Regions from separate parts of the Bradyrhizobium sp. 142 genome, predicted to be linked through region 2. Evidence: predicted binding sites of a transcription regulator. Region 2 holds the regulator's gene; the other holds the start of a gene.
What was found. Region 2 encodes LexA, which represses DNA repair genes until DNA is damaged. Its sites were predicted from a motif close to TGTTCNNNNTGTGTTCNG; they were not measured.

Region 1: a site for LexA is predicted at 1,664-1,681, ahead of IVA82_RS48385 (UvrD-helicase domain-containing protein). Genes of this name have one in related genera too.

What each region holds. Positions count from the first base shown of each region.
Region 1 covers NZ_JADPKQ010000541.1:61,136-64,279, reverse strand. Annotated here, with positions in the region: partial or broken gene IVA82_RS48030 (transposase) at 259-487, opposite strand; gene IVA82_RS48025 (hypothetical protein) at 474-617, opposite strand; gene IVA82_RS48390 (UvrD-helicase domain-containing protein) at 1,075-1,392, opposite strand; gene IVA82_RS48385 (UvrD-helicase domain-containing protein) at 1,292-1,591, opposite strand; gene IVA82_RS48020 (hypothetical protein) at 2,267-2,980, opposite strand.
Region 2 covers NZ_JADPKQ010000118.1:42,750-48,123, reverse strand. Annotated here, with positions in the region: partial or broken gene IVA82_RS12090 (ComEC/Rec2 family competence protein) at 1-275, shown strand, start outside; gene IVA82_RS12085 (GAF domain-containing protein) at 285-1,226, opposite strand; gene IVA82_RS12080 (hypothetical protein) at 1,447-1,881, opposite strand; gene lexA (transcriptional repressor LexA) at 2,448-3,149, opposite strand; gene glp (gephyrin-like molybdotransferase Glp) at 3,325-4,536, opposite strand; partial or broken gene IVA82_RS12065 (HAD family phosphatase) at 5,100-5,374, opposite strand, start outside.

The sequences.
Region 1 (3,144 bases), on a different contig from region 2:
CCGACCTCCTGCTGGGCTACGCCCTCCCTGCGTCACGAGCCCGGCGAAGCTCTCTCATCCTGATTGACGCTGCACTTCCATCCTGATTGCCGCGCCGCAGACGCCCTCACTCGAGCCTTGACGGGCGCACGCCCGACGAGGCTTACTTCGGCACGCAAGCTATGGTGATGGCCGCATGACCGTCGCCGACGATTTTGTCGTCGCTCTGGTCGGGCTACGCCCCTCCCGACGCAACGACAAAATCGTAAGGTTCCGCGTTCAGCATAACCCGGCAGGAATCCACTTAAATCCCGCGGGGCGCTGTCCAAACAACCGGGGCCAGCTCTCCATATAGCGTGCCCGCTGCACGGCCCACTCGTCGTTCTGTTCGAGCAGGATCGCCCCGATGAGGCGGACGATGACATCCTCGTTGGGGAAGATGCCGACCACCTCGATCCGCCGCTGGATCTCTGCCGTTGAGACGTTCGATAGCATCAAGGTTCGCGAGAGCGCGCGCGTTCCGCTGGCAATGCCGGGCCGCCATAATCACTCTCAACGTTCAGGCGCTCGGTCGCGAAGACGACGAGCTGCATCGGCGTGAGTTCGGCGGCAAGACCATGCAGCGCCTGGAGCTTCAAGAGAACATCCTTTGCGAGGGGGTTAATGACGTCGTCCGCCCGCGTCCGCAGCTGGAAGCGTCGGCGCCCGTCCTGATCGGGAGAGAGCGCCGCCGTGATATCGAGAACGTCTTCGTTGCATAGCCCGACAATGGGACCTCGCATGAAGGCGCCGAAGTGTCCAGCGGGTCCGCAAGTGCGCGGACCAGGATGACGACGTCCTAACGTTCTGGCGCCGGAAGAGCGCGTAACGTGCCTGGGAGGCCACTGCGATGCGTTGCGCTTCAAGGGCGCGTTCATAGCGCCAGAGTATGCATCGGCGCAAGCAATGTGATGTCGCCTGCGCGCAAGTATCGCTCCGTCCCCTCGCGGCGGCAGATTCTCAGGGCGCCAATAAGGCGCGCGCACAGCTGGGCAACAGCTGCCGCTTCCGCTTCGCGCTCGTCCTCGTCGCTTGCGTCCCGCGGAACGCCGATTGTCAGCTTTGCTGTAGCAGCGAACGGCAACGGCGGCAGCGCAAGGGTCGAAGCGAGCGGTACGAAGCCGGGCTGCCCCTTCTTTCCGAGAACGTCCTGAAATACGCGGTTGACGTGCGCATAATCTCCGGGCGGGATCTGAAATTCGCGGTGACAGCAAGCAGCCAGCCGTTCTTGGTCTTGCCGATCACGGACTTCGCCAGCGCGTAAGATTCTACGTCAGCGCTGCGAAAGCGATAGATCGCCTGTTTGTGATCTCCCACCAGAAACAGCGCCCCGGGGCGCAAGACGGCATTGCTCCAGGTCGCTGGCTGCGACATGCGCGGCTATGCAGAATACGATTTCCACCTGCACGGGATCAGTATCCTGGAGTTCATCGACCAGCAGATGCGCATAGCGGCCAGCGAGCCAGGCGCGCGTGTCGGAATTCTCGCAGACAAGAGCTCGCGGCTGCCGCAAACAAGTCGTCGAAAACGAGGACGGCCGCCTCGCGTTTGCGCGGTCGTAAGCCTCGACCACTCCGGTTAGGTGCGCAGCGCTTCATACACCAGGCATTGCGATGGAGCCGATCAGCGTTCGATAGGCCGCGAACTTTCTCGAAGTGTTCGGCCGCTTCCTGTCCGCGACGCCGCCCATCCGCCTCGCCGAGAGCCTGCTGCCAAGCGCGCATCCTGTTATAGGGCAGTAAGTCGATACTTTTCTGCCGCATCATGCTGATGCGCGGCGGCAGGGTCAGGCGCCACAGATCGGAAAAGGCGGCGTTCGCGTGATCGCCCCCAAAGAACGCAGAGAGGCGCTCGAGATCGGTGATGAGCTCCGCTGTCCACGTCTCTCCTGGTCCCCGCGGTCCGGGCGAGTGGGACAATCGGGTGTCGGTGCAGTCGCGCTGCGATGTTCGCGCCGGAGGATGGCAAGCTCGCGACGCGCTCGCCCCCCACCGGGTCGTCCTTTGCAAGAACAGGAATTGGACGATCCCGTTCGTCGCCAAGCGTCAGCATCTTCTTCAGCCAGGTCGCGAGCCATTTCATAAAGAGGGCATTAGCAATGGCCTGGTCGACCACCCGCGAACCCGGGTCAAGGCCGGCGTCGATCCCGTGCGAACGAAGGATACCCTGGCAAAAGCCGTGGATCGTTGTTGCGGTGATTTCTCGGATGCGTGGCGCTGCGCGTCCAGGTGCCCGCGCCCTGCTGTGCCTATCGCGCTCCGCCAAACCACATCCTCTCTTTCTTTCGGCCACAATGTGCTGGCTGCCTGCAGGGATCCAGCCGCCTCCCTGTATGCGCGCGAAAGTGCAAAGCCGGTCGATTGGTCGAAGATGATGTCATACATCGTCTGGTCACCTTCGGCCGCTTCCGCACGGAAGTCGCAGTTGCCCAGCAGGTGTTGCGGTATAATTGGATTTTCGCTGGACCGTCTTGGCTTTGCATTCGCGTCCAGCCCGATGAGCCGAACATCAGCGAGAGGTAAGAACCGAGGCCGTCGATCGTGGTGATGTCCTTTCCGAGCAACGCGAACAGCGTCTCGCGGACGCCGGAAGCTAAAGCGTTCGCCTGATCGGTTCGATTCCGACGCCGCGAGACCGGCGGCGCCGGTCCATGGCCATGACCGCGATGGATGCTCAGTTCCTTCAACACGGCTTCGATCCAGGCGTCGCAAGCGGATGCCTTCTCGTGGTAGGCGTCATAAAGCGCAAGTGCCTGCTCGAGCGCAAACAGATGCTCGGCGCGGTAGCTTCCGGTGAGCGCCTTCGCGATCGTCTCGGCGCTGGAGTGGCAGTTGTAGTGGCGCAAGCATGCCAGTGCCTCCGGATCGCGCTCGCCGGCAAGGATCGCGAGGATGATACGCAGGCCGGTCCCACCGGTCATGTCGGCGACGACGTGGTGCAACTGAAGATTCATCTCCGTCAAGGCCTTCTGCATCTTGGATACGTGAGGCCGCGTACTCCAGCAGACGCTCGCGCTGACGCACGTAGGCTCGCAGCTCGGCAACCTTTGGGCCGAAGAGCTGGCCCGCAGAAACCCGAACGAATAGAGCCGCTGCAGCCATTGCGCATCGCCGACATCGGTCTTGC
Region 2 (5,374 bases):
GCGCTGCGCTGGTGGTCACCGCTCGGCCTGCGCCGCCGGATTGCGCGGCGATGGTGGTCGATCGGCAACGCCTCACCGCACAGGGCGCGCTGGCGCTGACGCAGCGCGGCGACGGCTTTGCGGTTCAAGCGGTGAGGGCGCGAGGCACGAGCCGCCCATGGTCGCCGGCCGTCGCAGGCGAGGGTGATTTCGACACGAGCCTTGCGCCGAAGACGGCCGCGCCCCGCAGCAAGGACGCAACACCATCGGAGGCCGACTTGCAGGCCGAGGATTGAGCGGAACGGCTACAGATACCAGGCCAACAGGGCTTCGAGTCCAGCATTGCCGATGACCGGCAGCGCCACCATCCGGCTCAGCCCCGATACGCGAGCTTCCGAGGCCGCGATCGAGGCGTCATGCGAGAGATCGTCGTTGAGCGCGGGCATGCCGGTTGCCCAGGCTCCGCCGATGCTTCCTTCGCCTCTGACGATGGATTTCGTCGCATAGAGCGCGGCAAGGTCGGTCTGCGCACTGCAATCGCCGGCCCGAAAGACCAGCGCCGAACGGGCCGCGTCCGGCACCCAGATCTCGAAGCGCCGCGCAATCGGCGTGGCCTGCGCGGAAAGGAATGTCAGGACCCAGGTGTGGTCGGCGCCGGTCCGGTAGGGCACGCCGACGCCCAGGTTGATTCCGACCTTGGCGGCGTCCTCCCAGCGCAGGAAGCTTTTGGCGTCGTGCAGGTCCTTGATGATCAGCGGTGCGCCCGCTTTCCAGGTGCGTCCGGGCAGGCCGAAGCCGCGTGGAAATTTGGTGTGGCGCGAGTTGAACTCGAACATGTCCGCGGCGCCATAATAGCCGTCGACGAGCCCCATCTCGTGGGAGACGTCCGGATCGTTGTGCCAGAGCTCGATCGCGCCGACATGCGCCTCGTCGTCGCCGCAGAACAGCACCATGACGGCTTGCAAAAATTCGCCGGCAAACACCGGCACCGCCACGCCGCAGGTCAGCCCCGCCGCGATGGCCTGATCGGTCCGCTTGAAATACGAGTTGGCGAATTTGGTGAGGATCACGGGGTGGCCGCTGGACCAGGCCTTGCCTGGTAGGCCCTCGTCATATCCGAAGCGCAAGTTTTCGCTTACGGCCCTGAACGCGCACAGGCCTTCGCTGTAGAGGCCGCCGCCGAATTCCAGCCGCATGCGCGTCTGGTCAGGCACCCAGAGTTCAACGACGCGAATGAAGGTCTTCATCGAGCGTGCCCGCCGCCTCAAGCTGCATCAGCATCGGCCATTTGGCCACGGAGCGGGCGTTCAAAATTCAGGCAGGGCGGCCCAAACTTCGTGCGACGTGTACGGGCGGCAGGAGCCGCCCATCTGAATTCGAGGGCCGCAAAACACTCCATCTCGCCGGCCTCGGCCGGCGATGGCAATTTCAATCCTGGCCTCGACCTTGCGGCCGGGGACGGCAGTGTCAGCCGATCGGCAAGCGGGTGACGGTCGGCTGCCTGTCGGCGATGATCTGCGGCTTGTGCTCGCGTTCGCCGACCGGCTGGCTCACCGGCAGCTGCAGCACGGTTGCGCGCTGGCCTTCGACGAGTTGCGTGACCAACACGTATTTGCCGTCGGGAAATTCGATCGCGTCGTGGTGGCGATCGGGAATGTGCGAATCGATCTTGCCGAACTTTCCGACGCGCGAGTTGACGGTACGCGTCCAGATCCAGCGATTGTCGTAGCGGACGTTGTCGGCGAAGGCGAGCTCCGTTCCCGGCAGCAGGCAGACCGCGACGGAGAGATCGGCTTCGGAGGCGAAGCCGCGCGTCGAGGTGCCGCGGAAGGTTGTCGTGACGATCGTCTCGCCGACTTCGGCCGGGCGCGTCGCGACGGCATGCAGGCTGTAGTCACACATCGGGTGCTCCTCATTCGAAGATAGCAACCCGCGCCTCTTCTGAGGCGCAGGCCTCTATCAGAGTGGAAAGTACATAAGCATCTGCTCGGTTGTAGGCAAATCTGCGGCTCGCCGCCGCAGGCTGCGATCACATTATCTTTCCCGAATCCAGTAGGAACAAAGCCTGCGTCCGTGCATTTTGCGCGGACTCGAACGTCAGCGGCCCGCTGGTGCAGACCAGCCGGAATACGGCCAATTCGGCTGCGACGTTTGTTCGACCGCGCTGTGGGCATTGCGGAATTGCGTGCTCACCGCTGTCTCCTTGCGGGCATGATGATGCGACTGTGCGGCGACGGCTTGCGAAGCGGCGCCCCGATCAAAGCGGTCATGAGCATACTCAGAATGATCTTGCGCATGGTTGTCTCCTCGGTCTCACAAGGCCGCGAAGCGATGACTGCTTCGTGCGGCGTGCCGAGGATGTAGCGCTGGAGGGGTGGCCGGATCATCTGTGCAGAACCAGAGAGACCATCCAGCCGGAGCGGACAATCCGTCCGCTCCAATGGGTATCGCGTGACCGTCGGGTACGCTCAGTATTTCCGGTACAGCCCGATCAGCTTGCCCTGAATCTTGACCCGGTTCGGCGGCAGGATGCGCACCTCATAAGCCGCGTTGGCGGGCTCGAGCGCGATCGAGGCGCCACGGCGGCGGAAGCGCTTCAGCGTTGCTTCCTCCTCGTCGATCAGCGCGACGACGATGTCGCCGGTATCGGCAGTCTCGTTGCGCTGGATCAGCGCCATGTCGCCGTCGAGGATGCCAGCCTCGACCATCGAATCGCCGCGCACTTCGAGCGCGTAATGTTCGCCTGAACCGAGCATGTCGGGCGGTACGCTGATTGTGTGGCTGCGGGTCTGCAACGCCTCGATCGGCGTACCGGCCGCGATGCGGCCCATCACCGGCACGGCAACGGGGCGTTCACCGTCGTCCGTAGACGCGCTGGAGCTCGCGCGCACCTTGCCGAGATTGCCTTCGATGACGCTCGGCGTGAAACCGCGGCGGGTGCCGGCGGCGGCCTGGAGCTCGGGCAGCTTGATCACCTCGATGGCACGGGCGCGGTTGGGCAGACGCCGGATGAAACCGCGCTCCTCGAGCGCGGTGATCAGGCGATGGATACCCGACTTCGAGCGCAGATCGAGCGCGTCCTTCATCTCGTCGAAAGAGGGCGGCACGCCGCTTTCCTTCAAACGTTCGCTGATGAACCGCAGAAGCTCGTATTGTTTGCGCGTTAACATCTCGACCAAATCCCCCGGTTGATGTCGTTCGATTCCGAGACGGCGAATTCAGCGGCGAGCCGCTAGATGCTCGAAACAAATCATGAACGGACACTATATGTTCGATATGTGTTCCGCAACTGCTTAATTTACCGTGAACGCGACAAAGTTATGGAAACGCGTGCGGTCGGCGCGTTCAAGCCGGCAGCCGCAGCACTTCGCAAGGCATGCCCGCCTCGGCCTTCGGCGCGAACGGCGCGCGCACGAGAAGTGCCTGCGCCGCAGCCAGATTCGCAAGCAGCGAAGAATCCTGATGGTTGACGGGAAGGGCGACCAGCGCTCCGTCCTCCCGCACCTCCAGATGCGCGCGAAGATAATCCTCGCGCGCATCGTTGGAACCGACATCGCGGCCGAGCACGGCGCGCTCGCGGCGGTGATGAATCACTGAGCCGCCAGACAGCGCGCGAATCAGCGGAACCAGGAACAGGAACGCGCAAACGTAGGATGACACGGGATTGCCGGGCAGGCCGATCACGCGCATCGCGCCGAGCCGTCCGTGCATCATCGGCTTGCCCGGCCGCATCGCGATCTTCCAGAAAGCCATGGAGATGCCCTCGGCCTCCAGCGCCGGCTTGACCAGGTCGTGGTCGCCGACAGATGCGCCGCCCGTCGTGATCAGGATGTCTGCGCCGCTGTCGCGGGCGCGGCGGATGCCGGAGGTGGTGGCGTCCAGGGTATCCGCGGCAATTCCAAGGTCGATGGTTTCAGCGCCTTCGCTGCGCGCTAGCGCGTGCAGGGCGAAGCCGTTGGAATAAACGATCTGTCCGGGGCCGGGTGCGGTTCCCGGCATCACCAGCTCGTCGCCGGTCGCGAGAATCGCAATCTTCGGACGGCGGCGGACCGGAAGGGAGGGCTGATTCATGCCGGCGGCGAGCGCCAGATCTCGTTCGGTAAGGCGGGTGCCCGTCCGCAGCAACACGTCGCCCTCGCGAAAATCGACGCCGGCGGGGCGGATGTGACGCCCCACGATTGCGGCTTCCTTGATCGTGATGCGCTTGCCATCCGCGCCCGTATCCTCCTGGATCACGACGGCATCAGCGCCATCGGGAACGACGCCGCCGGTGAAGATTCGCACCGCTTCGCCTGCCCCGACCGTTCCCGCAAACGGGCGGCCCGCGGCGACCTCGCCGATCAGGTGGAGTTCTGCATCGATCTTTGCCGCATCGGCTGTCCGCACGGCATATCCGTCCATCGCCGACATCGCCTGCGGCGGCTGCGTACGCCGCGCCGCGACGTCGCGCGCGAGCACGCGATGGAAGGCATCGGCGAGAGGGATCACCTCTTCGGCCAGAGGCTCTGTCCCCGCCAGCACCGCTGCGAGCGCGTCAGAAACCGGCATCAAGACCACGGGGAAAACTCCTGCAGGGCACGGTCGGACGAAGAACGGCGAAGTTCTAGCCGAGCGCGAGCGCAGAGGCAAAACGACGGCGAGGCAGGATGAATCATCGTGCCTGACTTTGCCCGGTAAGAGTAGCCGTCAGGTCCGGCGCGGCATGATCCAGACGACGAGAACGACGGGGACCAGCGTGGCCATGGCAAGGACGAGAACGACCAGAGCCACGGCCAGCATCGATCAACTCCCTGTAGGCCCGTTGGAACGGACGTCAGGAGCTTGGAGACCCTGATCCTTGTCGGGCAGCGGATCCGCCTGAGACTTCAGATCGGCGGCCTTACTGATCAGCTTGGCCGAGAGCTCCGAGTCCGAGGTGGTTCTGGCGAATTCAAGAAGGAGAGAGGCCTGCTTGGTAAGGTAGGTCTTGCCCAACACGATGATGTGTCCGTCCGTAGAAATACCGACGGACTCAATAGTCCGGAGGCGGGGCTTCCGTTCCCGGAACTCCGTATAAAATTGCGCAAAATGATTTGGTTCCTCATTTGGGACAATTTGGTTCCGGGGAACCGGGTTCCCGATCAGATCCCCAAGGCCCTGAGCGCCTCTCCGACGTCGCCGGGCGGACATGACGTGTACCGCGGTCAATCCGCGTGCCCGCGCTCCCTCGACGTTTTCGGCGAGATCATCGAAGAACACAATGCGCTTTGCCGGCACGCCGATCGCAGCCACGACATGGTCGAAGGCTTCGGCATCGGGTTTGCGCAGGCCGATGCTGGACGACAGGTAGACCTCGCGGAAATGGCCGAGCAGATCGGCATATTCCTTCGAGAAGTAGTCGACATGCGGACGGTTG